Regions from separate parts of the Sporosarcina sp. P16b genome, predicted to be linked through region 3. Evidence: riboswitches for the same ligand, from Rfam matches in the RefSeq annotation. Region 3 holds a riboswitch; each other region holds the start of a gene.
What was found. A riboswitch is a leader RNA that binds a small molecule or an ion and turns the genes downstream of it on or off. The one in region 3 is predicted to bind cobalamin.

Region 1: it holds a riboswitch for cobalamin, as region 3 does, so the genes downstream of both, CSV77_RS03915 (ribonucleotide reductase N-terminal alpha domain-containing protein) here and CSV77_RS08610 (ribonucleoside-diphosphate reductase subunit alpha) in region 3, are expected to answer to the same signal.
Region 2: it holds a riboswitch for cobalamin, as region 3 does, so the genes downstream of both, CSV77_RS09385 (hypothetical protein) here and CSV77_RS08610 (ribonucleoside-diphosphate reductase subunit alpha) in region 3, are expected to answer to the same signal.
Region 4: it holds a riboswitch for cobalamin, as region 3 does, so the genes downstream of both, CSV77_RS03375 (ABC transporter substrate-binding protein) here and CSV77_RS08610 (ribonucleoside-diphosphate reductase subunit alpha) in region 3, are expected to answer to the same signal.

The regions. Positions count from the first base shown of each region.
Region 1 is NZ_PDYO01000002.1:173,995-181,863, forward strand. Features, by position in the region: partial or broken gene CSV77_RS03905 (ribonucleoside-diphosphate reductase subunit alpha) at 1-163, opposite strand, end outside; gene CSV77_RS03910 (GIY-YIG nuclease family protein) at 392-1,117, opposite strand; partial or broken gene CSV77_RS03915 (ribonucleotide reductase N-terminal alpha domain-containing protein) at 1,263-2,570, opposite strand; cobalamin riboswitch at 2,730-2,904, opposite strand; gene CSV77_RS03920 (alanine/glycine:cation symporter family protein) at 3,198-4,619, opposite strand; gene CSV77_RS03925 (glycerate kinase) at 4,691-5,812, opposite strand; gene CSV77_RS03930 (DUF2243 domain-containing protein) at 6,197-6,700, shown strand; gene CSV77_RS03935 (cytochrome c oxidase assembly protein) at 6,690-7,523, shown strand; gene CSV77_RS03940 (YnfA family protein) at 7,704-7,869, opposite strand, start outside.
Region 2 is NZ_PDYO01000006.1:95,499-103,367, forward strand. Features, by position in the region: gene CSV77_RS09355 (IS110 family transposase) at 1-39, shown strand, start outside; gene CSV77_RS09360 (transposase) at 56-574, shown strand; gene CSV77_RS09365 (response regulator transcription factor) at 663-1,352, shown strand; gene CSV77_RS09370 (sensor histidine kinase) at 1,349-2,353, shown strand; gene CSV77_RS09375 (ABC transporter ATP-binding protein) at 2,457-3,218, shown strand; gene CSV77_RS09380 (ABC transporter permease) at 3,208-5,151, shown strand; gene CSV77_RS09385 (hypothetical protein) at 5,198-5,419, opposite strand; cobalamin riboswitch at 5,671-5,861, opposite strand; gene CSV77_RS09390 (MATE family efflux transporter) at 6,011-7,354, opposite strand; gene CSV77_RS09395 (GNAT family N-acetyltransferase) at 7,351-7,818, opposite strand.
Region 3 is NZ_PDYO01000005.1:158,070-165,938, forward strand. Features, by position in the region: gene ahpF (alkyl hydroperoxide reductase subunit F) at 1-1,190, shown strand, start outside; gene CSV77_RS08590 (bile acid:sodium symporter family protein) at 1,212-1,925, opposite strand; gene CSV77_RS08595 (YibE/F family protein) at 2,078-2,866, opposite strand; gene CSV77_RS08600 (YibE/F family protein) at 2,863-3,984, opposite strand; gene CSV77_RS08605 (hypothetical protein) at 4,011-4,343, opposite strand; gene CSV77_RS08610 (ribonucleoside-diphosphate reductase subunit alpha) at 4,369-5,631, opposite strand; cobalamin riboswitch at 5,806-5,982, opposite strand; gene CSV77_RS16895 (hypothetical protein) at 6,150-6,320, opposite strand; gene mdh (malate dehydrogenase) at 6,697-7,647, opposite strand; gene CSV77_RS08620 (BMC domain-containing protein) at 7,708-7,869, opposite strand, start outside.
Region 4 is NZ_PDYO01000002.1:70,786-78,654, forward strand. Features, by position in the region: gene CSV77_RS03365 (adenosylcobinamide amidohydrolase) at 1-30, opposite strand, end outside; gene CSV77_RS03370 (FecCD family ABC transporter permease) at 33-1,025, opposite strand; gene CSV77_RS03375 (ABC transporter substrate-binding protein) at 1,018-2,004, opposite strand; cobalamin riboswitch at 2,146-2,272, opposite strand; gene argS (arginine--tRNA ligase) at 2,567-4,234, opposite strand; gene CSV77_RS03385 (YwiB family protein) at 4,231-4,647, opposite strand; gene CSV77_RS03390 (transglycosylase domain-containing protein) at 4,806-6,860, shown strand; gene CSV77_RS03395 (YwhD family protein) at 7,362-7,869, opposite strand, start outside.

The sequences.
Region 1 (7,869 bases), on a different contig from region 3:
TGATCAAACGGTCTAGCACGTCTGCCGTTACTGCTCTTCCAAGGTTAATCGATGACAGGTTACATACAACGAAATCACCTGGCTTTGTGCGTGTGACGACCATATCGTCTTCTAGTGTTACGGATTCATGTGTACTCGCTGACATATTTTGCAGTATTTCAGTCCTCTTCTTCAATTAAGCTCGCAAAGCTTAATCCGCAATTAATTGCTGCTGCATGTCACCATGCAGAGGAGACTATATCATCATCCCCAGCACGACCTGGTAGGATGCTCCGCTTTTCCCTTTATGAATTATCCCTGTTTTTCATCAGGGCCTCGCTTGAGGGGTACTCTACTCGCTTCTTCACTAGTGCTATTTCAACTAGCTATGCTTTCGATAGTCGTTAGGCATTTACTCAACTATAATATGATGGTCTGGAAAGTTACGGGAATACATACGGTTTCTCATAGCATGTGTAGAAATGCCATGAGCTAATGCCGCCTTTGCAATACTTTCATATACCACGTCATGGACTTGGCATTTACAAGCAGCATGTTTGTTGGTCGGTCTTAGTGATTTCGGGACAATTCTCTTATAGCTAGGAAAGTTATCACAGTCTAATCTATACGAAATTGTTGTACAATAAAGGGAAAGTGCAACAGATGCTGCAGTTATTGATGAATATTCAATTCCATCTATTATAATTGCTTTTGAGTTCTTCTTTTTGACTGCTTCAATCATCTTTTTGGTTTTTGGTTTCCCGTATTGATGATTTGAAGCGCCTGTCATTTGTTTCACTCTTAAACTGCGGATATGCTCTTTGTTTGGGTTTGTTGTAAAACAATCTCCGCCAATAGATGTCATTTTAATATTATAATATTCCTTTGATTCTACAGCATTTCGTTTAGAAATATAATATTCCTCAAGTTGATTCAACTCTATATCTGAGTATGCCTCAACCAGAATTACCCTGATAAACTTTTCCTTACCATACTTTTTAATAGCCCTTTTCAAATAAAGACCTGAACCCAAATATGTTTCCCAATTATTTATCCGACCGTAAATACATTTTCCAATGTATTTCATATTATTAACTGTATTTGTAGTCTCGTAAACAAAACCAAATGGCTTTTCCACAAATATCATCCCCTATAGAACAAATGTTCTTTATTTGATGATACTACAAAAGTTGAGATTTAGCACGGGATTGTCTTACTAAATAAGAGTTCCCCCGTTTAACGGAGTTTTCGACAGCCATTACTGACTGAAGGTGCTATTGTTAACACAAATTACTAGAATAAATCATACCTTCATGCTTATTCGGATTCATGCGGTTTACTTCGTCGCGATAGAACATGAAAGGCGTTCCTGTCTCGAGCTGGCTACGCAAGATACGTTTCATAATTTCAATCGCGGAAACCGTCTCTCGTGATAAATCTTCATTACGGACGCATTCCTCATACTTCTCGCGGAATGTTCCTTGTCCTTTCGTTTCATCATAGAAGTCTTCCAATGAATAGCCCATTTTCGTGCGGACTTCATGTGGATCGAATAAATGCCAGTCTTCACGGGACTCGACTTTCTCCATGAACAAGTCTGGCAAGCAAACGCCTGTGAAAATGTCATGTGCACGTAAACGGTCATCGCCGTTATTGAGCTTGAGATCAAGGAATGTGAAGATGTCTTGATGCCATACGTCGAGATAAACGGCTACGGCACCTTGACGTTGACCGAGTTGATCGACACTGACTGCCGTATTGTTCAACTGTTTGATCCATGGCAGAACACCGCTTGACGCGCCTTCGAAACCACGAATCGATGCACCACGAGAACGAACTTTCCCCATATAGACGCCGATACCGCCACCGAATTTCGACAAGTTCGCGATATCGGTGTTGCTGTTGTAGATCCCTTGTAAGGAATCATCCACTGTATCGATAAAGCAACTGGATAGCTGACCGTGCATCTTGCCTGCATTCGATAATGTAGGTGTCGCGACCGTCATGTATAAATTGCTCATCGCCCAGTATGCTTCGCCAACTTTATGAATGCGGTCTACTGTTTCGTCTTGCATTAGTGTCATCGCGATGATCAACCAGCGCTCTTGCGGCAGCTCCACTGGCTGTTTCTTAAAGTTTACGGTTACGTATCGGTCTACCAATGTTTTCAAACCGATATATGTGAATAATAGATCACGGGAAGGATCGAGTAGTTTACCGATTTCCTGAAGCTCATCTAGGCTGTATTTCTCTGTCAGAACGGATGTATATAAACCTTGTTCCACCAAGCGTTCTACATTTTTCGCAAAGTCGGTATAAGCATCCGCCCCACGCAATGCTTGTTGCTTTGCATAGACGTCGAATAAATAAATTCGTGCCGCTACAAACGTCCAATACGTATTTGCTTCATCAATACGGCTTAAAGACTCCAGCACCATCGCGTTCGTCCATTCAGTTGCCGTGCTAGCCGGGTGGCGCTCTTGGAATTTCTCACTCGCTTCGATTAACGGCTCCATTTGTTTCTTGCCGAATTCTTCTTGTAAGTTTTCCAACACTAGATTAAGTCCCTTAGTTTCTTGAATAATAGCCATGATATCCGCTCCCTTTAGTTAATTAATTCGGTTATGTACTAAATAAAAAAACTCCCAATAAAATCGGGAGTCGTCAATTGACGCTTAGTAGATCGCGGAAAGTTTTAGGCAGACTGAAATAAGACTGCTTTGTGCTTTCACTCTCCAACCCCGAAGAATGTTTTGCTGAGATGACTGGCAGGTCTACTGGCTGGCACATCGTTCTTCCATCTTTCCTTCCCGCCGAAGCAGTGGTTTTATAAGATAGTCGTCCGTGCCCTCAGTTGCGGGGGCAGCTCCGTTAGTGGCGGATTCCCTTTTAAACGTGGTGGGTACCAATTCATCTATTTGCTGTTACACACTATATATAGTGTGTTGATTCATATATAACCCTAACATGTTGTGTTCAAACATGCAAAACAAAAATCGAACCGAAGTTCAGAATCCTTCTTCTGAACTACGATTCGATTTTTGTTATTCAGTATTTTATAGTATATCAAACTTTTTACTTCTTGACTAAATGGTTTGTGTGAATGCTTTAAACTTAGGAGTGTGTGAATAAGGGATTTCCGCTATAATCCTAACTTATACATGGTGATAAGTTAAAGATTGAGAAATCATATCCCTTACATCCACAAATCACCCCCATTACAAACGATCTTCTGGTTTTTCCGCTGTCTCTTCCCAACATTCCGCGCCTTTTAATTCAGGGATGCTGGCTGACTTGAAGACAGGGTTTCTGCCGGCTTTACGTTGTTTAGTGAAGTCGTCCAGTACTTTAAAGGCGATTTTACCAAGTAGTAGAATGACGATTAAGTTAATGATGGCCATTAGTCCCATGAATAGGTCGGCCATATCCCATACAACTTGTACTTTTGCGATTGCACCGAAGTATACCATGACCAGTACAAGAACTTGATAGATTCGTTTCCATACGATGTTGGCATGAATGAATTCAATATTGGTTTCGCCATAATAATAGTTACCGATGATAGAACTGAAGGCGAAGAACATGATAGCACCGGCAATGAAGTACGGTGCCCATGCGCCTACTTGTACAGCCATGGAGTTTTGTGTCAAGATGATACCGTTTGTTTCACCTGTTTGATACAATCCGCCAAGCAAAATGATGAATGCGGTCGCAGAACAGATGATGATGGTATCGAAAAACACACCTAGACTTTGTACCAATCCTTGTTTTGCCGGATGCGATACGTTCGCTGTAGCAGCCGCGTTTGGCACACTACCCATACCTGCTTCATTGGAGAAGAGACCGCGACGTACACCTTGCATCATGGCCATCCCGATTCCGCCACCCATGACTTCTTTAATTCCGAAAGCATGCTCGAATATCAATACAATAATGCCTGGAACTTCTGAAATATTCATAATCACGATATATAACGCTACCAAAATATAGAAAGTCGCCATGATGGGTACGATGGTTTGTGTTACTTTTACAATCCGTTTGACGCCACCGAAGACGATAATCCCTGTTATTAGCATTAAGCCAACCCCGACACTCCAGTTCGGAATGCCGAATACTTCAGTGAATGACTGACTGATGGTGTTGGATTGTACTGCGTTAAATATGAATCCGAAACTCATCGTCAGTAAAATCGCGAAGACAATTCCGAGTTTCCGCCAGCCTAGCGCTTTTTGCATGTAATACGCCGGCCCTCCGCGGAATGTGTCACCATCTTTCACTTTATATACTTGTGCCAATGTACTTTCGATGAATCCAGTCGCCATGCCGATTACGGCGATCACCCACATCCAGAATACCGCACCAGGCCCACCAATTCCGATCGCTAGGGCTACCCCAGCTACGTTACCTGTTCCTACGCGTGACGCGGCACTAATTGTGAATGCCTGGAACGGCGATACCCCGTCATTGTTATCCTTCTTCTCTACAATCAGACGGAACATCTCACCAAATAAGCGCACTTGTACAAATTTCGTGCGAATCGTGAAATATAAACCCGCGGCCAATAAAAGTCCAATTAAAACATATGTCCAAATGAAATTAGTCACCGGCCCTACAAGCCAGTCAATCGCGTCTTGAAACATCTGACCACCTCCTTGTGATTCTATACCCTACTCGCCTACTAGCTATGCATGGTATAAGAAAAAACTATTTTCTACTGTCTATGTTGCAGGACAATTGACGCTTTGTTCTCCAATAACTTTGCTGCTTGTGCCATCAATTCAGCTAACGATTTCTCTCCATCGTCTAATGAATGCAATTCGGTGAACCACTCAAGTAGTTCTTGACGCGCCGCTTCTTCAATCGCTCCTGAAATGACGATGACCGGAACATTCTCTACTCTCGCAAGCTTGGCAATCCCCATTAATGCCTTGCCTGCAAGCGTCTGCCGGTCTGTCTTCCCTTCCCCTGTGACGATGAAATCTGCTGAAGATAGATGCTTTGCGAAATCCATCGCTTCGAGCACGACATCAATTCCACTTTCAAGATAAGCGCCACAATACGCAAGTAATGCCCCAGCACTTCCCCCAGCCGCTCCCGCACCGCGCAGCTCATGCAATCGCACGCCCGTCTGCCTTTCCGTCATGTCCGCTAGATGACGTAACCCTTCATCCAGACGCAGAACCATCTCTGCATCCGCCCCTTTTTGCGGACCGAAAACGAATGACGCACCCTGCTCACCGACAAACGGATTGTCCACGTCGGACGCAATGCGAATGTCTGTCTCCAGCACACGTTTATCCAGTTGCGTGATATCAATTTCATCGATTATTGACAGCGTTGAGCCATTCATCTGCACTAACTGTCCATCAGCTAAAAATCGAACGCCTAGTGCTTCGAGCAAGCCTGTTCCCCCATCATTCGTCGCACTCCCGCCAAGTCCAATAATCATTTTCCTGTAACCTGCATCAAGCGCATGACGAATTAATTGCCCTGTACCAAATGTTGATGCTTTCATTGGATCGAGTTCATGATCCGCAAGCAACAGCAAACCGGACGCTTGTGCCATTTCAATGACCGCTGTCTCGCCGTCACCAAGCACACCAAAGTGCGCATCCATTGCGCGACCAAGCGGATCTTGCACAGACACGGTTCGCAACGTCCCCCCAGTTGATGACATGAGGACAGACAGCGTCCCCTCACCACCATCCGCAACCGGTAAACGGACGACTTCTGCGTGCGGATATACTTTTTTTACGCCACTATATATAGCGTCGGCCGCTTCTTCTGCATGCAAGCTTCCCTTAAATGCATCAGGCGCAATAACAATTTTCACGGCTCTCACTCCCTTTATTCGTATTCTAGCAGATTACGCGGGAAAAGTTACAGTGAAAATATTGGATGGCTACTATATTTTTATCATGAAGGCTTTCAGGTGTGGATGTGTGTACGCTCAATGTTTACAGGTATCCGATCATACTTCAGCGGAGTGCGCTCTATGTGTTCGTCCATCCGCTCTATCGCGACGCGTATCCGATCATAGACCCCGGTAAGACGCTCTATACGACCGTGTATCCGCTCAATGTCTACGGATATCCGATCATACTTCGAGACAGAGCGTTCTATGAGTCTACCCATCCGCTCTACTAGCCACGCAACATGTTTTAAATGCCGCATTTTTAGGGAACACTGCGTATAAAAGGAAAGGAGTGAGTAATAGATGGCTGTGTTGCAAGTGAAAAACTGGACGAACCGAAGAAGTTATCAGAAGAGAAATCTATGGGCGGGTATATTATTCGGACTCGGGTTCGTGGCGTTTTTAGATGAGACAGTATTCCACCAGCTACTTCATTGGCATAAGTTTTATGATAAATCTACGGTGGCGGTTGGATTGGTATCGGATGGTTTGTTTCATGCATTTAGTTGGTTTGCGACAGTGGGAGGGTTGTATTTAGTGGCGGATTTGCGCAGAAGGCATGCGTTATGGCATAAGATGTTCTGGGGTGGCAAGTTACTCGGGGGCGGTGCGTTCCAATTGTATGACGGGACCATTCAACACAAGGTCATGCGCATACATCAGATCCGATATCACGTGGACATTGTTCCGTATGATATCGTTTGGAACGTTACTGCGATTTTGATGATTGCGGCAGGTTTGTTGCTCATCAAGTCCGCGCAACGGAATGCACGCTCGGCGGAAAAGCTTATGCCTCATGCCACATGATTCCTATATCAGTGCAACCGATTGGTTATTTGGGATGCTTGCGTTGCTCGCCATCGTATTCTACGGGGGCGCTGTCTTTCATTCCAACCGGCAAAGCCGCTTGCGTAAATGGCCACGAAAACGGATCGTGTTGTGGATTGCGGGTGTACTCGCTTCAGCAAGTGCTGTTGTCGGACCGCTTGCCGAACTGTCACATGCTTATTTCACGTGGCATATGTTGGGACATCTCTTGCTCGGTATGATCGGTCCCCTTCTGTTGGCGCTCGCCGCTCCCATGACATTATTGCTCCGGACATTACCCGTTCGACAGGCAAGAATGGTAAGCTCCTTGCTAAGAAGCCGACTTGCGGGGTTCTATACACATCCCGTCACTGCCTCCATTTTAAATATCGGCGGACTTTGGCTGTTATACACGACAGGCTTGTTTGCGGCCATGCACCATCATCTTTGGCTCCATGTCTTGATCCACATGCATGTGTTCGTTGCGGGATATCTATTTACCATTTCTCTTTTATACACCGATCCTGTATCTCGTCGGTACAGTTACCGCTTCCGCACTGTAGTCTTTATTGCGGCTCTTGCGGGACACGGAATTCTATCAAAATTCCTATACGCCTATCCGCCTGCCGGTGTACCCATTGAAGAAGCGCGCACAGGGGCCATGCTTATGTATTATGGAGGCGATGCGGTGGATCTCGTGTTGATCATCCTTTTGTTCAGGAGCTGGTATCATTCGGCCAAACGTCAACAGACCCACATTCCGTCCACTTCAGACGGTCATGTGTATATGAATAAAACGACACAAAACGCACCCGCTGGCTAATGGGTGCGTTTTATATTTTCTATTCATTTCATGAGTCCGGTATACCTGTCACAATGGTCCCTTGGGCAGCGGCACACAACTTCCCGATAGTGAACATTTCATTTTGCGTCATGCTCTCCCCTTATAGACTGTAGGCCTTCACTTGGAATGAAGCGAATATTTTTCTTACGCCAATCGCTATTACGATCTAGGTGCAAATAATATGACAGACACACCAATTAGGCAAATACCGGCTCCTATGAAATCATACAAATCAGGAGTTTTTTTATCAATTCCCCATCCCCATAATACGGATAGAAAGACGAACACGCCTCCATATGCCGCATAGACTCTGCCAAAGGTTGGA
Region 2 (7,869 bases), on a different contig from region 3:
CGACTATTTATTGACCGCGATGGATGGGAAACTAAGTAGGATCAATCGTCGATTATTGGAAGATTCTTTCGAGGAATATCATTTTTATTCACGAAAGATCAAGCAGATAGAGGAAGACATTGAACGCTATATTTTGGAGTACTTTCCGGAAGAGTACGCGCTGCTGATGGAAATCCCTGGTGTGAAACAACAGAGTGCCGCTGTTATTTTAGGAGAAATTGACCCAAATGTAGAGGCCTTTCCAACAGTTGGACATTTAGCTTCTTGGGCAGGGGTTTCTCCAGGGTCTAATGAAAGCGCAGGGAAGAAAAAAAGTTCACGCACCACCCAAGGGAATAAATATTTGAAAACAGCACTGTATGCAAGTGGTGGGATGGCCGGTCGATCGAAGGATCCAGCCTTTAGTTCACTCTATTATCGTATTTCCGCTCGGGGATCGAAGATGAAAGCCGTGGTCGCCTGCGGTTATAAATTATTGAGGGTTATTTATAAAGTATTATCGGAACGAGTGCATTACAACAAAGAAAAAGCCCTAGGATTGCGGCAACAATCAAAGGACTTTCTCCCAAATTAAAAAAAATTCGCATGTCTATTATAACATAGGTAGTGCTTTTTTTTGCTTTTTTCAACTTATTCTTTCAAATAAAAGTGTGGTGAGTTCATTGTTTACAATTATGCTAATAGAAGATGATCAGACATTATTTGAGGAAATAAAAGAACGTTTAACGCAGTGGTCTTACTCTGTGGCGGGAATCGAGGATTTTGGAAATGTACTGCAAGAATTCACAGAAATCAAACCGGACCTTGTCATCATCGATATCCAATTACCAAAGTTCGATGGATTTCATTGGTGTCGGATGATCCGAACGCATTCGAATGTCCCAATTATTTTCTTGTCTTCACGGGATCATCCAACTGATATGGTGATGTCGATGCAACTCGGGGCCGACGATTTCGTTCAAAAACCATTTCATTTTGATGTATTGATTGCAAAAATCCAAGCAATCCTACGCCGTGTGTATAGCTATAGTGCCGATCAGACATTGGAAGTGAAAACGTGGTGTGATGCCGCTGTGGATTTTGTGAAAGGTACGCTCACCAATGAAAAAGGAACTATTGAGTTGACGAAAAATGAAATATACATCTTGAAAATATTAATAGAAAGAAAGAATGAAATTGTATCAAGGGAGGAAATCATTACGAGCCTTTGGGATGATGAACGATTTGTTAGCGATAATACGCTGACAGTCAACGTTAACCGTTTGCGTAAACGGATCGCGGAAATCGGCTTAGTAGATATGATCGAAACAAAAGTGGGGCAAGGGTATATGGCGAAGGAAGAACAATTATGATCCAAATATTTCTTAAAGAACGTGCTAGTTGGATACTGTTCTTCATCTTCTCTCAACTGCTCGTTATGGCAATGGGCTATTTGGACACGAGCATTCCATTTTTGTCTACTGTCTATATAACATTCATTTCCTGTTTATCTTTCGTTATATTTATGACCATACGTTATGAAAGAGAAACAAGGTTCTTTAAACACTTACATGCGTTGGAATCGTCACTCGATCTAACTGCAATACCTGAAGCTAACAGTCCTTTCGAAGCCATTACTTCTGAAAGGATGTCCGAACAAATTCAAGTGTTTAAACACCAGTTGAATGGATTGCAAATTAGTTTGGAACTTGAGAAAGATGACATGTTGAATTGGATACATGAAGTAAAAACACCTCTGACAACGTTGCAATTAATGATTGAACGAACGGAAGATCTAGCGCTCCGATCACAGTTGATGTACGAGTGGCTTCGGATTCATCTATTACTTGATCAACAACTACATCAAAAGCGCATCCCCTTCATTCGGAATGATTTATATATCGAAAAGACAGACGTGCAGAAATTGCTATTTCAAGAGATAAAATTGTTAAGACAATGGTGTATGCAAAAGCGCATTGGTTTTGATATATCATTGGAAACTGAAGAAGTTTTGACTGATGCAAAATGGCTCGGCTTCATTATCAGGCAATTGCTGACGAATGCGGTGAAATACAGCGAGGATTCGGACATAAGTATCCGGAGTACTAGTAAGGATGGAATCATCACGCTATCGATCGAAGATGTTGGGCAGGGAATTGCTCCAAGGGACTTGTCTCGCATATTCGATAAAGGTTTTACTGGAACAGCAAACCATCAACATCATGCTGCCACAGGAATGGGGCTGTACTTAGTAAAACAAGTAGCAGAATCCCTTTTGATTACATTTAAAGTAGATTCAACAGTAGGAGAAGGTACGCGGTTCTCTTTGATCTTTGCGAAAGAAAATGAATTGATCCGTATAGCGCGTATGTAGAGGCATGTGACATAATCGTCACATGCTTTTTCTAATTGTCATATTAAAGGCAGGAGAAAAATCTATACATTGATTAAGATAGAATGAACAAGGAGTGATAGACATGGTGATTTTACAAGCAACAAAAATCTATAAAACATACGGCAATAAATTCAATAAACAAGAAGTATTGAGTGCGCTGGACCTCAAAGTACAAAAAGGTGAATTCGTCAGCATCATGGGGGCATCAGGCTCGGGGAAAACGACTCTATTGAACGTGCTTTCATCTATTGATCGTGTTAGCCAGGGAACGATCAGTATAGAAGGGCAGAATCTCAACGACATGAAAGAAAAGCAAATGGCGGAATTTCGAAAACGTCATCTGGGCTTCATCTTTCAGGACTATAACCTACTCGATACGTTAACAGTAAAAGAAAACATACTACTTCCACTATCCGTGCAAAAAGTGTCTAGAAAATTAGCCAATGAAAAGTTTCATGCAGTGGCGGAGGAATTGGGTATTTCGGAAATCGCTACTAAATATCCAAATGAAATATCAGGGGGGCAAAAGCAAAGGACATCTGCCGCACGAGCATTCATCCATGATCCGAGCATCATTTTTGCGGATGAACCGACAGGCGCTCTTGACTCAAAGGCGGCATCCGATTTATTGAATAAACTAAGTGATCTCAATACGAAACGAAATGCCTCTATCGTCATGGTCACCCATGATCCTCTCGCCGCAAGTTTTAGTGAGCGTGTCGTGTTCATCAAAGACGGACAAATTTATACGCAACTGAATAAAGGAGACCAAACGCGTAATGAATTTTTTAATGACATAATCAAAACGCAAGGTGTGCTGGGTGGTGTGCAACATGACGCTTAATCAACTAATCTTCCGTAATATCAAGAAAAACCTCAAGCATTATTATGTGTATATCTTTGCGCTGATTTTTAGTATAGGCTTGTACTTTTCATTCGTGACTTTGCAATTCGATCCAGCATTGGACGATGCAACAGAAGGAAGAAAAGGTGCTGCAGCCATTAAATCAGGTTCAGTTTTTCTGATTGTTATTGTGTCTGTATTCTTGCTATATGCTAACAATCTATTCATTAAACGACGCAGTAAGGAGATTGGATTATTCCAATTGATTGGGATGACGAAAGGAACTGTTTTCCGTATTTTAAGTGTGGAGAATTTCGTTTTATACGTCGGTTCTCTCATTGTAGGGATATTCTTAGGGTTTTCGATGTCACGATTACTCATGCTGATTCTATTTAAGGTCACTGGTGTAACGGATGTTGCGACTTTGCGTTTCTCTTCGGAGGCATTACTTCAGACGCTGATCGTATTTGCAGCAATCTTTGTATTGATTTTGATCATGAATGCACTATTCATTAAACGTCAAAGTATATTGTCGTTGTTCCGTGTGACTACCGTGACACAACAGCGGGTGAAAAAGATGACAGTATTCCAGGCGATCATCGGTGTGTTCGGTATTCTCCTCATTGTATCCGGCTATTATTTATCATCCCGATTATTTAGTAGTGTATTTCTTGGAAATCAGCTATTTCTAGTGATGATCGTCATATTAGCTTCTGTGATCGTAGGCACCTATTTATTTTATAAAGGATCTGTCAGCTTTATCTTTAACTTGATTCGTAAACGCAAAGGGGGATATCTGAACGTTAACGACGTGCTATCACTCTCTTCGATTATGTTTCGGATGAGATCCAATTCTCTTTTATTAATGATTATTACATCTTTATCTGCACTATCCATAGCATTACTTTCATTAAGTTATATATCGTATTACTCAGTAGAGAAGTCAGTGCAGCGAACTATTCCTGCCGACTTTACCATTCCTGATACTACGCGTGCAATGGAATTTACGCAGACACTTGACAGTGAAGACATAGCCTTTTCAGAGTCAGCTATTGATCTATTGACTATACCTGTTGATTTGTCGAGAGTTATGTCTTTTACAGGTGAAGAAAGTCAAGATATGAGTTATACCGATACACAGATGATTGTCATTAGTGATGCAGTATTGTCGGAGATAGACGTAGCAGAAAAGGGAGTGCTCTTCGTCAACTCCGATAGTCTGACGGAAAAATTCTTAAAGTTTCAAAGGAATCAGCAAGTAGTATTCCAAGGCAAAGAGCATGTATATAATCTGACACTGAAAGGGACGGAAAGAGTAGCAGTTCTTCCAACACGTGTAACTTATGGTTTTGTTGTTGCGGTAGTGGATGATCAAGTATTCCGGAAAATGAATGTAGATAAAGATCCTTCCATTACACCCGAATTTACTGAGTATCATGGCGTGGATATCGAGAATGAAAATGATCTCGAAAAAGCGAATGAACTATTTAATGTGTTGGGAATAAACGAATGGGCAGGACATGAATCAAAGCTTGAGGAAAGAACGAAACAGATGCAAAGTGCTGGCATGATCATGTTCATCGTGGGATTCCTTGGCCTCGCGTTCCTTGTTACGTCAGGCTGTATCCTATACTTTAAGCAGATGGACGAAAGTGAAGATGAAAAGTCGAACTATACTATTCTTCGTAAATTAGGCTATACACAAACGGATTTACTAAAAGGGATTCAACGAAAGCAGTTATTTAACTTTGGTATTCCGTTAGTCGTCGGTCTCTTACACAGCTATTTTGCTGTAAAATCCGGCTGGTTTTTATTCGGTACTGAAATGCTGACACCAACGATTATCGTAATGTTAATCTACACAGCACTATATTCTATATTTGGTTTGCTTTCCGTGTTGAATTATAAGCGTGTGATTAAAGATTGTTTATAACAGATTAATACCCCTGACGGCAAGGTCAGGGGTATTTTATTATGAATTAATTACTGCCTACTAATTCGGCTACTACGATTTGATATGCTTTATCTAAATTGACCAATTGTTTAACTTTTTCTGTTGAGTTATTTCTGCTATCCTCGGAAATTTGTTTCTTTACATCTTTCACCAATATGGGAAGGGGGGTAGAGTGAGTACCCACACGGCCTGACATTAGTGAGTCCTTCAATAAGTTTGTAAAGTCCTCGATTGTTTGATTGTGCATGATTCATTCTCCTCATCGTGTGTGTAATTGTTCGTTGACATAAAAAAACATCCGTCCCGTATATACCAGGAAGGATGTTAAGTGGGAAGCCATGACGAATTAAACGGTTCGGCAGGAAATACATTTATGTTGGATCGACAGAAACTATATCGAAGCCACCTAAAGAATGTCCTGATTCCGTTTTTTCGTACGTCGGCTTGTGTATGATTTTTCATAAGCCGCACTTGACACCTCCTATCCGCGTAGGGTATTGGTGTGTACTGATCTAGGCAGGTCTCCTGGCTCGTCTTCGACATATAATTCACCTTCCCATTTCCCTTGCAGCGAAACAGTGGTAACGAATTATATTCCAACTCACAGTTGCGGGACAGCATCGGTTTTTCACCGATTTCCCTTTTAAGCGTTTAAGAAAAATAAACGCACCTATCTCTAACACGATATTCAGTTGCCCTTTTAGTATATCACTCTTATTTATGAAAGGAACAAAAATAGGACAGCATCCTCTACTACATCACGAACAGACCCTAATCCTAAGGAACACGCTACTTGGAACAACGATTTATGTTTCCGTCTCGTTCTATGGTTTAAAATCTAGCCAATTAACGAATGTCGAGGAGCTTTTCTTTGATATAAGTAGACACCAACAAATACGACAAACTCAGAGGCTGGAATGGACAACCAAATACCGTTCAATCCAAAGAAGTGGGGTAAAATCATCAAGAAAATCAACATAATGATAATTTCGCGAGAAGCAGTGATCCAAATTGCCATCCGTACATTGCCGATAGACTGATAATATGTCATCATCACAAAGTTCGTACCTGTGAATAAATAAGCGAAGAAAAATAGATTAATTCCTGTAGTAGCCAAATCTCTTACGGCTTGTGGGAAGTCCCCGAAGATCGATACGATAGGGCCTGCCGCGAATTGACCGACAAGGAAGAACACAGCACCTGCAATGACAACGGTGAGAGTGGCCTTTTTTATAGTTTCCCTCATCCTTGCCTGGTTGCCGGAGCCTTGATAATAACTGATAAGTGGCTGAATCGCACCACCCATTCCAAGGAACAGCATGAGCATGACACTGTGTACATAGTTCAAAATAGAGAAGGCCGCAACACCTTCCGTGCCGGCCATCCGTTCGAACGCGATATTATGTGTAATGGTAAAGAAAGAGATCCCTAGCTCGGAAAGGAAGCTTGGAAATCCAACAAATAGAATGGCTAGAAACAGCTTTTTATTAAACTTCAAGCGAATCAGTTTCAAGTTATTGTTCTTTTTTAAGAAGTGGGTTGCGAGTACTAGCATACCTATGAATGATGCAATAATGGTGGCGGAAGCAGCACCGGCAACACCGTAATCAAAAATAAATAAGAATACATAATTCAGGACGATGTTGACGACAGATGTCACAATTAGCCCAGTCATTGACAGATTCGGTGCTCCATCGTTGCGTACGAAAATGCTAAACGTGTTTTCTACAGTAAAGATAAAGCCAAACAGTAGAATGACAAATAAATATTGTGAAACATAAGGGAAAGTAGTCGTATTGGCTCCCAGTGCGTAAGCTAACGGATCCCTAAAAATAAAAGCAGTTAAACCTACTATAATGGTGGATAAGAAAATGGAAAAAATAGCATGTGTGAAAATCGAACGAGCTTTCAGCACATCTTTGGAGCCCATTGCCATCGAGTATTTCGTGGCGGCACCTATACCAATCCATAGGGAAATAGCAAAAAAAATCGTATAAACGGGAGCCGAAATTCCGACTCCCGCTAATGCTTCTGCACCTAATCGATTACCGACCATGATGCCGTCCGCTACAATATTGATTGCCATCAACAACATACCGATAGTTGACGGTATTAAGTAACGCAAAAAGATACGTCCTACTGGCTCCGTATCCAATTGATTTAACTTGGGTGAAAAGCTCATTGCAAAGGACTCCTTTGAAGGTCAAGTTCCATGATAAGACAAGGGAATTCACCCAAATCATCAATTTGTCCATTTAACTTAAATCCGAACTTTTCATATAAGTGTTTCGCTGCTTTATTATCTGGATAAATACTTAAATAAATCTTGTCACATTGATATTTTTCTTCCATTCTGGTAAGTAGAAGTGTTAGGAATCTGCTGGCATAGCCTTTTCCTTGGTGATGCTGATCGATCATAAAGCGATCAAGCCATACATTGCCTGTATCTGCCTCACGTCCATGCATTGCATAACCGACTAAATCTTCTCCATCATATAATCCAATGGACTTCCATTCTGGTTCGAATTGTGATTGTGCTAGTGAAAATGAATTGCTTTCAATAAAGTTCTTTTGGTTTTCGTGTACGGATAAATAGGCGACATCTTGCCAATTTTCATTCGTTACCTCACTCGCGTGGAGGCTCATAATTCCATCTCGCTTTCAATTTTGTGTAAAACGGTAAAACTATTTTTGTTT
Region 3 (7,869 bases):
ATCATTTTGAATCCTATATCAGCCTGAGCTGTCAGAACTGTCCGGAAGTCGTACAGGCGCTGAACATCATGAGCGTACTGAATCCTGGTATTACGCACACGATGATCGACGGTGCAGCCTTTAAGGATGAAGTGGAAAGCAAAAACATCATGGCGGTTCCGACCGTTTACTTAAACGGGGAACCATTCACAAGCGGCCGCAAAACAATCGAGGAAATCCTTGCGGAAATGGGAAGCGGCCCGGATGCATCCGACTTTGAAGACAAAGACCCATTCGACGTGCTCGTTGTTGGTGGCGGGCCTGCAGGCGCAAGCGCAGCGATCTACGCTGCCCGCAAAGGGATACGCACAGGCATCATCGCTGATCGTTTCGGTGGCCAGATTCTGGATACAGCAGCGATTGAGAACTTCATCAGCGTCAATCGCACAGAAGGACCGAAACTTGCGGCGAGCCTTGAAGAACACGTGAAAGAATACGATATCGATATCATGAACCTGCAGACAGCAAAACGTCTGGAAAAAAAGGATCTCATTGAAATCGAACTGGAAAATGGTGCAGTTCTTAAGAGCAAGACCGTTATCCTATCGACGGGAGCACGCTGGCGCAACATTGGTGTGCCAGGCGAAGCGGAATTCCGCAACAAAGGCGTTGCCTACTGCCCGCACTGCGACGGTCCTTTGTTTGAAGGCAAGGACGTGGCAGTAGTTGGCGGTGGAAACTCCGGTATCGAAGCAGCGATCGACCTGGCAGGTATCGCAAGTCATGTCACCGTGCTTGAATTCGCACCGGAACTCAAAGCGGACGCGGTCTTGCAGGAACGCCTGAACAGCCTGCCGAACGCGACGGTATTGACGAATGTCCAGACGAAGGAAATCACCGGCACCGATAAAGTCGACGGTGTCACGTATACAAACCGTGATTCCGGCGAGGAGCATCGCATCGAACTGGATGGCGTATTCATCCAAATCGGACTCGTGCCGAACACGGATTGGCTCGGTGATTCGGTCGAACGCAACCGCTTCGGCGAGATTGTGATCGATAAAAAAGGCGCAACGAACGTACCCGGCGTATTTGCGGCGGGCGACTGCGCGGACGAGCCATACAAGCAGATCATCATCTCCATGGGCTCCGGCGCCACCGCTTCCCTCAGCGCGTTCGATTATCTCGTACGCAGTAAAGTGGAAGTCTAATAATGAAAAGATGCAGGAAGGCTATACGCCCTTCTGCATCTTTTTTTGCATTTTGCTCCTACTCTCCCCTGCAAGCCGGAATTTATTTTCGAATAGACTCGCCATTAAGGCGCCAATTGTTAAGTTCATTACCATATTGGCAACAGCCGGTACTGCTGCGAGAGATCCGAAGTGCTCCATCGCAAGTGTTGCGGCAAGGGCGGTGTTGCAAATACCTGTATGGAATAAAATCGCGCGGGCGTTGCGCTCCGGTACGCCTAGCCATCTGGAGATGAAGTAGCCTGCGCCCATTGGGATGCTAACTTGTAATGTGACTGCTACGAATACAAGCGGTAGCACAGACAAGTTCTCAGATAGTGCTTGCTGGGCATTGGAGATGACCGAAAGGATGACCAGAAATAGCGCGAGTTGGGACAAGACACTGGTATATGGTTTAAACTTCTCCACTTGTTGTTGAAACTTCCACTGGATTAGTAAACCGCTAATCAAAGGAAAGAACACGATATACATAATGTTAAGAAATAAAGGCCAGAATTCAATAGGGATAAAACGTCCTGCAAATGTCTGCAATAAAACCGGTGTCAACACAGGAGAAATGAATGTATCAAGCGTTGCCATCGTAATACTGAGCGCAACTTCTCCTCCCGGAATAACGTAGGCAATGATGGATAAGAGTACGATCCAAAGTGGTAAGTACTTTGAAATGATTTTTGATATGGTTTGTATGGTTTTCATGTAATTCTCCTCCTAACGAGGAAGTCCGTCTATGTTTTTTTGTTATGAGCGGTTAACGCATTCAATAGAGCACTCTAGCCGCTACTCTGAGCGCTTTCTATGAACCTTTGAGCGCATGATCATACGTCGTCAATATATAGCAGAGACCGAGTTCATTGCTCCTCTTTTTGTACTTTATTCAACTTTTCTCTAGTTCTAACTAAGAAAGATGCATTGATCCAAGATGCTATTGGTATAACTAGCGCTATACCAAGCCCCGCACAAAGTATCAAAATCATTTCTGAACTGAATATTTTTGAATTGACAATATCTCCAATGGAGTAGTGCAAATCCTTGAACCAAATGAGCAATGCCAAATATCCTCCAAAGAAAGCGAAGAACAATGTATTCGTATCGGTTCCTAAAATATCCCGTCCTATACTGACGCCAGACTTAAATAACTCCTTCTTACTTAAGTTTCTACTATGCTTAAATACTTCATGCATAGTAGAAGCGATCGATATAGCGACGTCCATGATCGCTCCAATTGTACTCATAATAATGACGGAAGCACCTATTTTTACAAAGTCTACACCAATATAGAGAGACATACCTGCAATTGCTTCTTCTTCCTCTTCACCAAATCCTTGGATCATAAGCTTTTGGGATACTAAAACTATGAAAGACAATAATATACTAATGGTAATCATCGTTGAGATGAATGCTAGTACCGTTTTACTGTTTACCTCATTAATATAAAATAGACTGATGCACCCAATAACTATGCAGGCAATAAATGTAATGACAATAGGATTCGCATTTGAATCCAACATAAAAAACATCGTAAAAAAGACAACACCAAAATTAAAAAATAGCGAAATAAACGATCTAGCTCCACTTCTCCCGCCAACCCAAATCATCAATACGAGTAGAATAACCGCAAGCCATACTAGTACATTCATATTCTTGCCCTCTTTCGTTCAATGAAGAAGATCGCTGTATAGAGTCCAATAGGGATAGTTAAAACAATTCCAATGCCACCCGCTAATGCACGTGCTAATTCCAGCGATAGATTCATCGAAAGTGCAAATCCTACGGGTGAAGCGTTTTTCAAATAGAGGATGAGCATGGGGATAGATCCACTTATATACGCAAAAAATAGAATGCTTGTAATGGTTCCCATAATATCTTTGCCGATATCTACGCCAGATGCTTTCAGTACTTTAACGGATATGGTGTGATCTCTTTCATATAATGCAAACATCGAAGACGACATTGTAATAGCCACATCCATGATAGCTCCAAGGGATCCGATAAACAACCCGGCCATGAAGATCGTGTGATAAGGACGCGTCAAAAACTGCATTTCTTCATAACGTAGCCCATTCCCTGAAGTGATCCAGATGACAAGAGACGTAATGGAAAGAGATATGATTGTTGCGACTAGCGTAGCTACAATTGCGGCATATGTTTTTTCATTTCGGCCACTGACTAGTAAGAGTGAAATGGTTGTGAATAACAAGATACATATCCCGCAAACCACAAGTAAACTGACCTCATAGAATTTCACATAAATATCTAAAGCGAATGATAGTACCATGACGTTAATCACAAAGCCTACTATTGCCAATAGTCCTTGCTTATGCCCGACAATTAGCAGTGTAAATACGAAGATCCATGCAACGATCAATACGTATTTATCACGTTTTACGTCTGTTATACTCCCCGCTAGTTCTTCTACCTTAGAATCAATGGAGACGAAAACTTCATTTCCCACATGGTACTGTTGATCATACGCCCCCGAGGATGAATACTCATTTACCAACTGGATTTCCCGACCTTTTTCTTCCCCATTCATGATCTTAGCTATGATGTGTTGGACAAATAGCGTATCTTTATTGCCATGCATGTCTGTTACATCAGTTTCTTCCTCTATTGTTGCATGGATTACCTTGGCGATCGGTCGATCATAAAATGAATAATTATGATTTACAAAAGCAATGGAAATGGTACAGCAGAATGCTAACAGAAAGAATAAGATCCACTGCAATGTTGTGATGTTTCTGATTCTATTCAAAATAATCCTCCTGACACTCCTAGGATGAGTCACAGATTAATCCTACCATGAATAAGACGTAGATTTGAAAAAAATATCTCTATTACCCCCAATAAGAAAAGCTCCGATTCCATTACAGGAAGAGATGCGAATGTACGCATTTCCTGAACAGAAAACTGTTCTAGTAAATCCTGCACCTCCAAAACCACCACTTGATGGTAGAGTGTGACATCAATTCCTAGGAGTGTCCCATTTTCCATAAATCTTCCATCTTCCTTTGATTCTGTCAGCCAGTCAAAATCTAAAAACTCTACAACACGGACTTTTTCATCCAGTGGCTTTCGTTTTAAGGAATCTTGGATAAACAGTTCCGCTACGCGCAAAATTAGCTGAGCCTATAGAAGGGATTCAGGTAAGTCGGACTTCAGGAATTCCACCACTCCATGCTTTCATGAGCAGCTGCAAAAGTTCTGCTGTTTCAATGGTAGAAGATTTCTCCAACGTAACAGAACCTCCTTGATCGGTATGGCGCTGTTCTGCAATTACTCGATCGATCATTGCGGTTTGCTGGTGTTTTGTCGCTTCGTTGATCGATCGATGCATAACTGTGGCTGCTTTGCGCAAAGGTGTTTGCATTCCGCTTTCACAGGATGCTACGTTCAAGTAGTGGTTTATTTCTCTCGCTACTTCTTCAATAAACAGAAGAGCCTTCTCTGAATGCAAATCAATATTCTGGTCAGCTATAGCGATTTCCCACCCCGCCACTTCAACCCGTAAAGGATGTTCCCATAAGCCCTCAATGCCGTTCAGCAAAGGTACAAGTATGGTACATGTACGTGCCAGCTCCGTCTCCTGCATTACATTCGGTAATTGAATATATGTGGATAATGCCGCTTTTTCTTGTCTTTCTTTATTGTAAAAATGCACTACAATACCTTCACCTTCAAGCAGCTGCTTCATCAAACCGATAGCTGAGATTTCTTTATAGTCAATAGTAAGACCGTCAGTGGCATGAAGAAATCTTTCCCTATTGAAGTGGCTAAGTGAAAATCCCAAAATGCGTTCAACTTGTTCAGCTTCAAATAAACTCCAAGAGCCACACGCTTGTACTTGTTCCATAAAATAATCGGGTATACATATATGCTTTTCTTTTATCTTGCTTGATAAAAATGATGTAATTCTGTTGTCAGCAATATCCATAGTATATTGTTGGACTCTCGTCTTTCGCTCATAGAATGTTTTACCGAAAAACAACATCACTTCAACTGGTAACGTCACATAGCCATGGCTCAGTAACCAATACGCTTCCTGTACTTTCCGCAGACGCTGGACAGTTTCATGTTGCATGGCGGCCATTGCTATGAGCATCAATCTCTCCTGAGGCAGACCTATCTGTTTATCACAATAATCGGATGTTACAAACTCATTCATATATGTTTGCAACAGTGCAGAAGGGATCAATTGGTCACGTTCAGCAACAATCTGTAAGCCAAGCCATTTGATTTCGGTTACTGAATAATCATAGATCCATCGATCGTATAACCCATCCTGTAACAGTTTCTTTACTACTTGATGAAATCCCGTATACGCAGGCCTTCCACGCTGTTGTTCTACTTGTTTATACAATAACTGCAATAGTGCCCGTTCGGTTATCTGTTCCACTACTGTCATGTCGCGGTCTCCTTTCGTAAACAACAAAAAAACAATCATTCCGCCTCTTCGGCAAAATGATTGCAATAGTTGTGAATGAGGAAACAAAGTCAGGCAGCTTTAATATACTACACACAAAAATGCATAGATGTAGATACCTTTTTTGCTTCCACTCCTCAACCCCCGAAGAAAGTGTCGCTTTTTCGATACGTGGCAGGTCTCCTGGCTTCACTTCATCCTTCCGCAAGTGCCTTCCCATGTCTCCATAGTGGCTAATTCTAGCGGTCGTCCGTGTATACAGTTGCGGGGACAGCTCCGGTTGACGGATTCCCTTTTATACCTTGATAGGTACCAGCGCATCGTGCAAACTCATTTATTTTATTGCTATCATTTTATCATGGTTAACATAGTGGGTGGTAGCGTTTGTATGCATTAGAAGAATCATGACATAACTAAATAGGGTACCTATGCAAAAAACATTGTGAGTACGTCCACAATCGTTTTGTGCTAGGCACCCCGTGTAGAGTGTTCTTCATTACTTACATTAGTTGTTGATCGCATAGACAGCCGCACTCCGCCAATCCTTGAACATATGCTTCTTCCCACGTGATTCCGTGGATGAAACCATTCTCCGAGTAACCTGTGATTAAATAGAATGTTTCGTTCTGCTCCGGTAGTGATGAATTGTTCTGATAGTTGTTGTTTTTCATAAGAATTACCTCCTGGATTTTGTATTTTTCGTAGTATATGCCTTGCCGGGGAATAAAAGAACATTTTTTTCGGCATTTAATGATAATTGTCCATTTGATAGCGCTTACATTACAAAGTCAAAAGAAGGAATTCTTTGTATATATACCCCAGTAAATATACTACAGACATGCTTTACAATTCAGTGAATTCTGTTTATTGTACCACCCAAATAAATAGTTGTAAATATAAAAGTTGTAATTCCCTGTTAACATTTGTAGATTTTCGAGGAGAACCTATGATTTCTCTATCATTTAGAGACTAAAACACGACCTTATAACTTTTTATACAAAAAAATCTCCCTAAGTCCTCTTTACGACTTAGAGAGATCCGTAGTGATTAGGACATTTGCTTTTCGCAAATGTCGATGACTGCTCTGACAGAGTCAGCTGACTTGTCGAGTGCTATTTGTTCTTCCTTTGTTAACGGAAGTTCAATCACACTCTCGATACCATTGCCTCCCAGAACAGTGGGTACGCCTAAATAAATGTTTTGATATCCATATTCGCCCTCTAAATAAGCAATGGACGGCATAATTCGTTTCTTATCTTTAATAATTGCTTCAGCCATCTCCACCAAAGCCGCTGCCGGTGCGTAATAAGCGCTACCGTTACCTAGTAGTGAGACGATCTCACCGCCGCCTTTTCGAGTGCGCTCCACAATTGCTTCTAGCCGTTCGTTCGAGATAATCTTATCCAATGGGATGCCGCCGGCGTACGAATAACGTACAAGTGGAACCATATCATCTCCGTGTCCACCAAGTACAAAGCCCGAAATATCCTCTACGGATATATTTAGTTCTTCCGAGATGAACGTAGTGAAACGCGCAGTATCAAGCACGCCTGATTGTCCAATTACGCGGTTTTTAGGAAAGCCAGTTGTTTTATAACATACATATGTCATCGCATCAACTGGATTACTTAAAATCAGCACGGTACTGTCTGGCGCGTAACGTTTCACTTGTTCGGAAACAGAACGCATAATCTTTGCATTGGTTGCAACTAAATCATCTCGACTCATACCTGGTTTACGTGCAACACCTGCTGTAATGATAACCATTGCGGCGCCTTCAATATCCTCGTAATTGGATGTACCTGTAATACGGGAATTAAATTGTTGTACAGGACTCGTCTGAAGAAGATCCAGTGCTTTCCCTTTAGTCGGATTGGAAAGATCCGGGATATCAACTAAGACAATGTCACCTAATTCCTTCTGTGCAGCCATCAATGCAGCCGTAGAGCCCGTGTGGCCAGCTCCGATGACCGCAATTTTATGTCGTTTGAAAGCCATGAAAAACACTCCTTTATATAGACTTCAATATGAGGAATGCACTTATAACACACCTATTCCTCAGTCTTTCTTCGGTGCCTTCTTCGCTTCTGCCAGTTTCTTCACTTGCGGAATTTCTGGAGTAGTCGACACTAGGGGTTTCACCATGCCATACACTGAATCATCGGGACGCGGTATTACATGCGCACCTAGTAATTCACCTACACGCGCTGCTGCGTCGCG
Region 4 (7,869 bases), on a different contig from region 3:
GCCTCCCGACAAATTGTCCACTTGCAACATCTTCACATCGCTCCTTTTCTACGTTGTTTGTAAAAGATATAGGCAAACACCGGAGCGCCAATGAATGCGGTAATGACACCGACCGGTAATTCCGCCGGTGAAATAATCGTTCGCGCCACGAGATCGCAAATGATCAATAATGATGCACCGTTACACAATGATAACGGCAAGACGTGACGGTGATCGGAGCCCCATAACATCCTTGTCATATGCGGGACCACTAGGCCAACGAAGCCGATTGTTCCAGACACGGCAACAGCGGAACCAGTTAAGACCGAACCGCCTAGCAAAATCATCAATTTACGTTGTTTGACATTGACTCCAAGATGATGCGCACGTTCTTCACCGAATAATAAAGCATTCAATTCGCGGCGATTAAGCCACAGCATAAATGTACCGATGATAAAAAACGGCAGGACCATCAGAATATAATTCCAGCCGCGCATCGATACGCTACCAAGCAGCCAACCGACGATCTGACGGAGTTCTTCTTGCGTTAACGCGATCATCAGCGACAGCACGGAGCCGAGAAATGAGCCAAAAATGATTCCTGTTAAAATGATCGTCTCCATTTTCATTGATCGGTCGACCATTCGAGCAAAACCGATCACTAAAAACATCGTGATTGCGGCACCCATCATACTAAATACAGGTAAGGTGAACGCGCCAAGAACCGGCAGCGATATACCAAAAAAGAGTGTGATCACGGCGCCGACAGAGGCACCGGATGACACTCCGAGGGTGTAAGGATCAGCTAACGGGTTTTTCAAAAGCCCTTGGAACGCGGCTCCTGATATAGCCAGTGAGGCACCGACAATTCCGGCCAACAACACACGTGGCATACGGATCTTCCACAAAATATTACTCGCGGTCGCATCCGATTGATTCCATAGCGTCTCTATTGGTATTTTCACTGTACCGATCGATACGCCGAGCCAGATTGCCACAAGGAGCATGGCAATCGACACGACATAGGCGAGCGCAGTTTTATTCACCGAATACCTCAGGATAGACTGCTTTCGCAAACGATTCTAATCCGTCAGCCAAACGCGGACCTGTACGGCTTGTAATATCTTCATCCAGTTGAATGACTCGATCTTCTTTGATCGCAGTAACTGCATCAAACCCGTCACGCGTCTTAATATTTTCTACAACGTTTGGAACATAGCTATATATTGCCAAAATTACATCTGGATTTTCATCTACAATCGTTTCAGGACTGATCATAATCCAACCTTCTTCTGTCACGATGTTTTCAGCATTGATCATATCCAAAAACTGTTGTGGGAAAGTTCCTTTTCCTGCCGTGTAAATTTCAGGCGCATCGGAGTTTTCAATGAACACGCGCTTCTTGTCCGTAATGTCCGCTGCTTTCTTTTCGATATCAGCGACTTTCGTTTTCATATCTTCAACGATTTGATTCGCTTCCACATTTTTGTCCATAACTTTACCAATCAATTCAATCGTTTCATATGTCTCTTCAAATGTTCCTGCATTCTGTATAACGATCACAGGGATGCCTGCGTCACGAATCTGATTCAATCCTTCTTCATTCGAACCCAACATCATTTCATGTGCGAACACCGCTTCCGGTTGCAATGAAATCACTTTTTCTATGTTGACCGTAAAGTCCCCTACTGTATCTAGCTCTGTTACCTCTTTAGGATAGTCATCGTTTTCTGTTACTGCAATGACTTTATCTCCTGCACCAATCCCGTATAAAATTTCCGTGTTGCTTGGAAGTAATGAAATGACAGTTTCCGGCACTTTTTCAAATGTAACTTCTTTGCCAATCGCATCTGTCAGAGTGTATGGATAACTCGTTGTATCCGTTGATGCTTGTTCCGTTTTCGTTTCTTCGCCAGCTTGATTTTCATCTGCTGGTGTTTCTTCTTTTGCACTATCGCTTCCACATGCTGCGAGTAGTAGTACCGCGAGCATTGCTGTCAGCAGTAGTTGTAAAAACTTCTTCATGTGTGTTCCTCCTTTAATATGTGTGTTGCATTACGCAAGTCGCAGACACGAAAAAAATCCTTCGATCATTCGAAGGATTAGGTGGGATGAAATCAGGACGTGACTTCTTCCATTACACCTATCCTCGTAGGTTGCTGCGGAACTTCATTTTCTAAAAAGGCAGGTGACCTGGCTTGTGCATAGCACGTACAGTGGCGGGACCGCATCGGATTTGAACCGATTTCACTTTTCATCTCTAGTATTGAGAACCTTTTAGAAGATATGTAATTATGCTTTATTATAGCGGTAATAGTGAGGGTTGTACAGGGCGGTGCTGATCTTTCAAAAGTCATCCCCACTTCCTACCTGTTCTTGTGGTGGTAGGTTGAACCGCGCTAAAACTGGAAGAGACCGCGCATTTCGTGTTTAACACCGCGCAATTACTCTATGTAACCGCGCCAAACTGCTTGAAGATCGCGCTATTGGGATATTTCGTTGGATTTGATGAAACTTTGACAGGCAGTACTTCCAAAGACATAAAAAAGCCAAACAGTAAAAAATCTGCTTGGCCATTTTCGATATATTACATTCTTTCCGGTGCTTCAACGCCAACTAATTTCAATGCGTTCGCAATCGTCGTTTTAGTTGCTGTGATCAAAGCCAAACGTGCCTCGGACAGGTCTTTATTTTCCGGGTCGAGCACTTTATTCGCATTGTAGAAACTATGGAATGTAGCTGCTAGTTCTTGAATATATGTCGTCACGCGGTGCGGTGCGCGCATGCGAGCTGAGTCGCTGATAAGTTTCGGGAAATCTCCGAGCTTCTTCAGTAGCTCCAATTCTTTCTCATCTTGCAATAGCGTGACGTTTGTCGTTGACGCTTCCACGTTCTGTTCTTTTGCTTGACGTAGGATTGAACAGATACGTGCGTGCGCGTATTGTGCGTAGTAGACGGGGTTTTCATTGGATTTGGATACCGCCAAATCTAAATCGAAGTCCATTTGTGCATCGCCTGAGCGCATCGCAAAGAAATACCGTACAGCGTCTAGTCCGACTTCTTCTACGAGTTCACGTAATGTGACCGCTTTTCCTGTGCGCTTGCTCATTTTGAATTTTTCTCCGTCTTTATAGAGCTGAACCATTTGCGCCACTTCTACTTCGAGCGTATCGCGGTCATAACCTAGCGCCTGGATTGCTGCTTTCATACGTGGAATATATCCGTGGTGGTCTGCTCCCCAAATATTGATCAGTTTATCAAATCCACGACTTAGCTTGTCTTGGTGATAGGCAATGTCCGGTGTTAAGTACGTGAATGAACCGTCTTGCTTGATTAATACACGGTCTTTATCGTCACCAAATGTAGTGGAGCGGAACCAAGTCGCGCCGTCTTCTTCAAAGACATGGCCATTTTCACGAAGTTTTTGGAGTGCGATTTCGATCTTGCCGTTGTTATATAGGGACGTTTCCGAGAACCAGTTGTCGAAATGCACGCGGAAGTCCGTTAAGTCTTTCTTTAGTTTATCTAATTCGATATTCAAGCCGTGTTCACGGAAAAATGCAAGTCGCTCTTCTTCTGGAACATGGACATACTTGTCTCCATATTGTTCAACGAGGCCTTTTGCGATGGCGATGATATCTGCACCACGGTAGCCGTCTTCCGGCATTTCTTTTTCTAATCCAAGTGCTTCGAAATAACGAACGTCAATCGATAACGCTAAGTTATTTATTTGATTACCCGCGTCATTGATGTAGTATTCACGCGCTACGTCATAGCCTGCTTTGTCAAGAATATTACATAATGAATCACCAAGTGATGCCCCGCGTGCGTGTCCTAAGTGCAAGTCGCCTGTTGGGTTCGCTGAAACGAATTCAACTTGGATCTTCTGTTGCTGTCCGCTGTCGGAACGTCCGTAGTCTGCTCCTTGGTCCAGGACAGATTTCACGATATCTCCGAGACTGTCTGTTTTCAAGCGGATATTGAGGAAACCGGGTCCAGCAATTTCAATGGAGTCGATTGCCGTGTTTGTCGTATCAAGATGCTCCAAGATACTTTCCGCGATTGCACGCGGTGGCTTTTTCGCGAGTTTTGTCAACTGCATTGCGATATTCGCTGCATAATCGCCGTTCTCTTTACTTCTTGGTGATTCCAGTTTAATTTCCGGAATATCCGCACCTTCGACTAGTTGTGCTTTCTCAATCGCTTCGTGCAACGCTTCTTTAATTTCATGTTGAATCTGCTCTACTGCATTCATTGTGTTACCTCCGAGTAGGTTATTGTCAAATGGTATTTCCCTAATAAACTTTCGTCTGAATGTAAGTCGTACGCTACGGTAAAGCGTCCAGGTACCCACTCCAGTTGATTGGTATAAACGGCTAAATCCATAACGGCAGGACCATTACCGTATGTGCCGAAACGGACATCGTCTTGTCTGAACGGTAAGCGCATCTGCACGCCACCTTTACGCATGATGAAGGCATCTTCGGCATGTAATTTCACGGTCGTTCGGACTACTGGCATTCCTTCTGTCCGTTCTTCAAACAATAAGTAGGCCTGCCCTTTTTTCTCAATGATCTCTCCAGTCGCCTGCATCGTATGCGTTTCCGCTTGCTGGTCTGGATGTTGAATAACGGAACGGAGCTGAACTTTCAATTTTGGCGCTTCCATTCGTTCACCGCCTTAAGTAAATAGATTCACTCATTATACACTTCTTCTGGTACCAGTTTCAATGTTACACGTCTAAACTTTTCCTACAGTCCGTTTAATCCGTCCATAACCGTCCCATACTGTCAAAAGATACTGAATGGAACGGGATGTGATGAGTAATGAAACGTACCGACTATATAAAATCCACCAATCGTAAAAAAATGAAAATGGTTGTATTTTCCCTGTCGATCACGTCGATAGCCGCGATCGTGACGGTCTTAATCGCCCTTCGAATATATGCTCAAGTACTTGGTGCCCCATCATTAAGCGTACCGAAGGCTTCATTGTTCCTCGATCATAGCGGGCATCAGATCGGGGATCACTTTTCGCAACATAGACGTTACTGGATGAAGCTGTCCGATATATCCCCTTTTCTTACAGATGCTTTCGTGGCAACTGAAGATAAACAATTTTATTCGCATAATGGATTTGATTATAAACGGATTGCGGGTGCAGTTCTGAAGGACGTCAAAACGATGAGTAAGGCACAAGGCGCGAGTACGATTACCATGCAATATGCGCGGAATCTGTATTTGACGCACGAAAAGTCTTGGACACGGAAACTGCATGAGGCATTGTTTGCTTATCGACTCGAAGTTTTCTATGACAAGGATACGATTTTGGAAGGTTATTTAAATACCGTCTACTTCGGTCATGGAATGTACGGGGTCGAAGCGGCGAGCCGATTTTATTTCTCAAAAGCGGCGAAAGAGCTGACATTGGAAGAGGCGGCTACGATTGCGGCGATTGCAAAAGGACCTTCTATTTATTCACCTCTTGATAATCCCGAGAATTCACGCAACCGCCAACTGCTCGTGCTCGATCAAATGGAGCAGTACGATTATATTTCAGCCGAGCAAAAGGAACGCGCGGTAGAAGAGAGGATCGTACTGAAGACAGAGAGTTGGAAAGATATGAAGCAAGTGGCACCGTACTTTTTGGATGCTGCGTGGCAAGAGGCAGAAGACATCCTCGCATCAAAAGGACGTGTACCTGCAGAAGGCGGCTGGCAAATCCGAACGACGTTGAATCAACAGCACCAGCAAGCAGCGGAACAAGCAATTAAACAAGCTATGCCCGCAAATGACCTGCAAGTCGGATTTATTTCCATGGCTGCAGACACGGGGTTCGTGACGTCGATGATAGGCGGAGTGGATTTTGGCGACAGCTCCTTCAACCGAGTAACTCAAGCGAAACGTCAGCCGGGATCTGCGATGAAGCCCATCCTCTATGCAACAGCGCTAGAAAAAGGTATGAATCCGTTAACATTCATGACAGCTGAAAAGACAGTGTTTACGTATGATGACGGTCGTTCGACATATGAGCCAAGCAATATTAACGGGGAGTTTGCGGTGAAGCCGATTTCATTGGCACAGGCGATTGCCATTTCAGATAATATTTATGCAGTCAAAACGCTTGAGCAAGTTGGTTACAAGCCGTACACAAAAATGGCGCAGCGACTAGGCATCGATGTCTCGTTTCCCGAATCCCCAGCAGTCGCGCTTGGAACATCCGATGTGACATTATTCGAGATGACGACAGCGTATAATCGTATTGCGTCAAAAGGTAAACAAGTCGAACCCCAAATGATTCTATCGATTACGGATGCGAATGGAAAACTAGTCTATGAGCACCCTTCTAAGAAGCCAAAGCAAGCCATGTCGGAACAAGACGCATTTGTGCTAACGCATTTGATGACAGGAATGTTCGACCCTGTTTTCAATGATTATTTAACTTCTACAGGCTTGTCAATGCGACCGAAACAAACACGACCTTATGCAGCGAAGTCCGGGACGACGATATCGGATCAGTATTTGATTGGATTCTCGCCCACATTAACTGCAGGCATCTGGACAGGCTTTGACCGTGGCAAGCAACTAGAGAATTTGGAGGATAAAACCGTTTCAAAAAAAGTCTGGATCGATTTCATGGAAGCGGCGCATGAAGGAACAGCCCCACAACCCTTCCTTCCCCCTTCAGGCGTACAAGGCGTCATTGTGGATATCGAAACTGGCGGGATTGCGGTCAATGATTGCGCGAAGCAACGATTGATCTATGTGAAGGATAAAGATGTACCGAAGAAGTTATGCACGGATCGCTCGTTGAGAGAACAACATTCGGGAGAAGAGGAAAATTCTAAAATGGAGTTATTCCCGTTTTCGTTTTTTGAGTGATAGAGCGGGAAACTGTAGAGATTGAGCGGCTGACGTGTGTGATAGAGCGCTTGGACGTTTGCATAGAGCGGATCGCGATGATGTTTGAGCGGATCGGTCTCCAGATAGAGCGGATAGCGGGAGTGATAGGGCGGATGTACGCTTAGCTACAGAATATGTGCGTTCGCACGGTAGCATAGAGCGCGTAGCCACATACTATGAGCGCTGGAAGTAGACTTCACTTCTTAAATCCCCATTAAAATAGCCTCGTTCTCCGTATCCGCGGAGAGCGAGGCTTTTTCGACCGTTATGTAGTAATCGAGTGAATCTGCACTGCTTGGGTTTGTGGTTTCATCAAACGATCCTCTACATAGCGGGTGTCCTAGATTACAGCGCAAAGCTGTATGTTTAGTTTACTTCCTTTGTTGCAGACATTCAACCTCAAAGAGTACGTAATGCAAATTGTCACATTTTTGACGCATTTGACGAAAATTGTACTTTTTACGTATCCCGTTGGACATCTTACTCGGTGCGCAAACCTTCATGTAATTCAGGTGTACTACGTTCCCAAAGTTCTGCGTTATGTGATTTCAGAAAGTCCTTAAGAATTTTTTTCGAACGATCGTCCATTTCGTCTACGATAATTTGTCTCTTCATGGATTTGTCCATACGGTTGACGTGGTCTGCCAGTAACTTGTAGCCACGTCTCTTCTCACGGTTGACGATCATTTCGCAAGCTGTGATACCTGCGTAATACGGACCTTCCTCACGGTAATCAATTGTCACCCAAACGAGCCAGTATGGTTTGCCGCCTTCAGAATCTTTGCGGTCTGTGGTGAATTTGATTCCCCGTTCCGTATCACTACGGGCATGCATAGCCCCCATTTCTACTTGTGCAGTGCCCGCTTCTACATCGATGATCACAGGCGAAATGTTTTCCAACGACAACGAACCTATGCCGAACCCTTTATGTCCATCTGTTGGGTCATTTTTTATTATCGTAAAGCCTAACTTTGGTTTTGAATTTTGC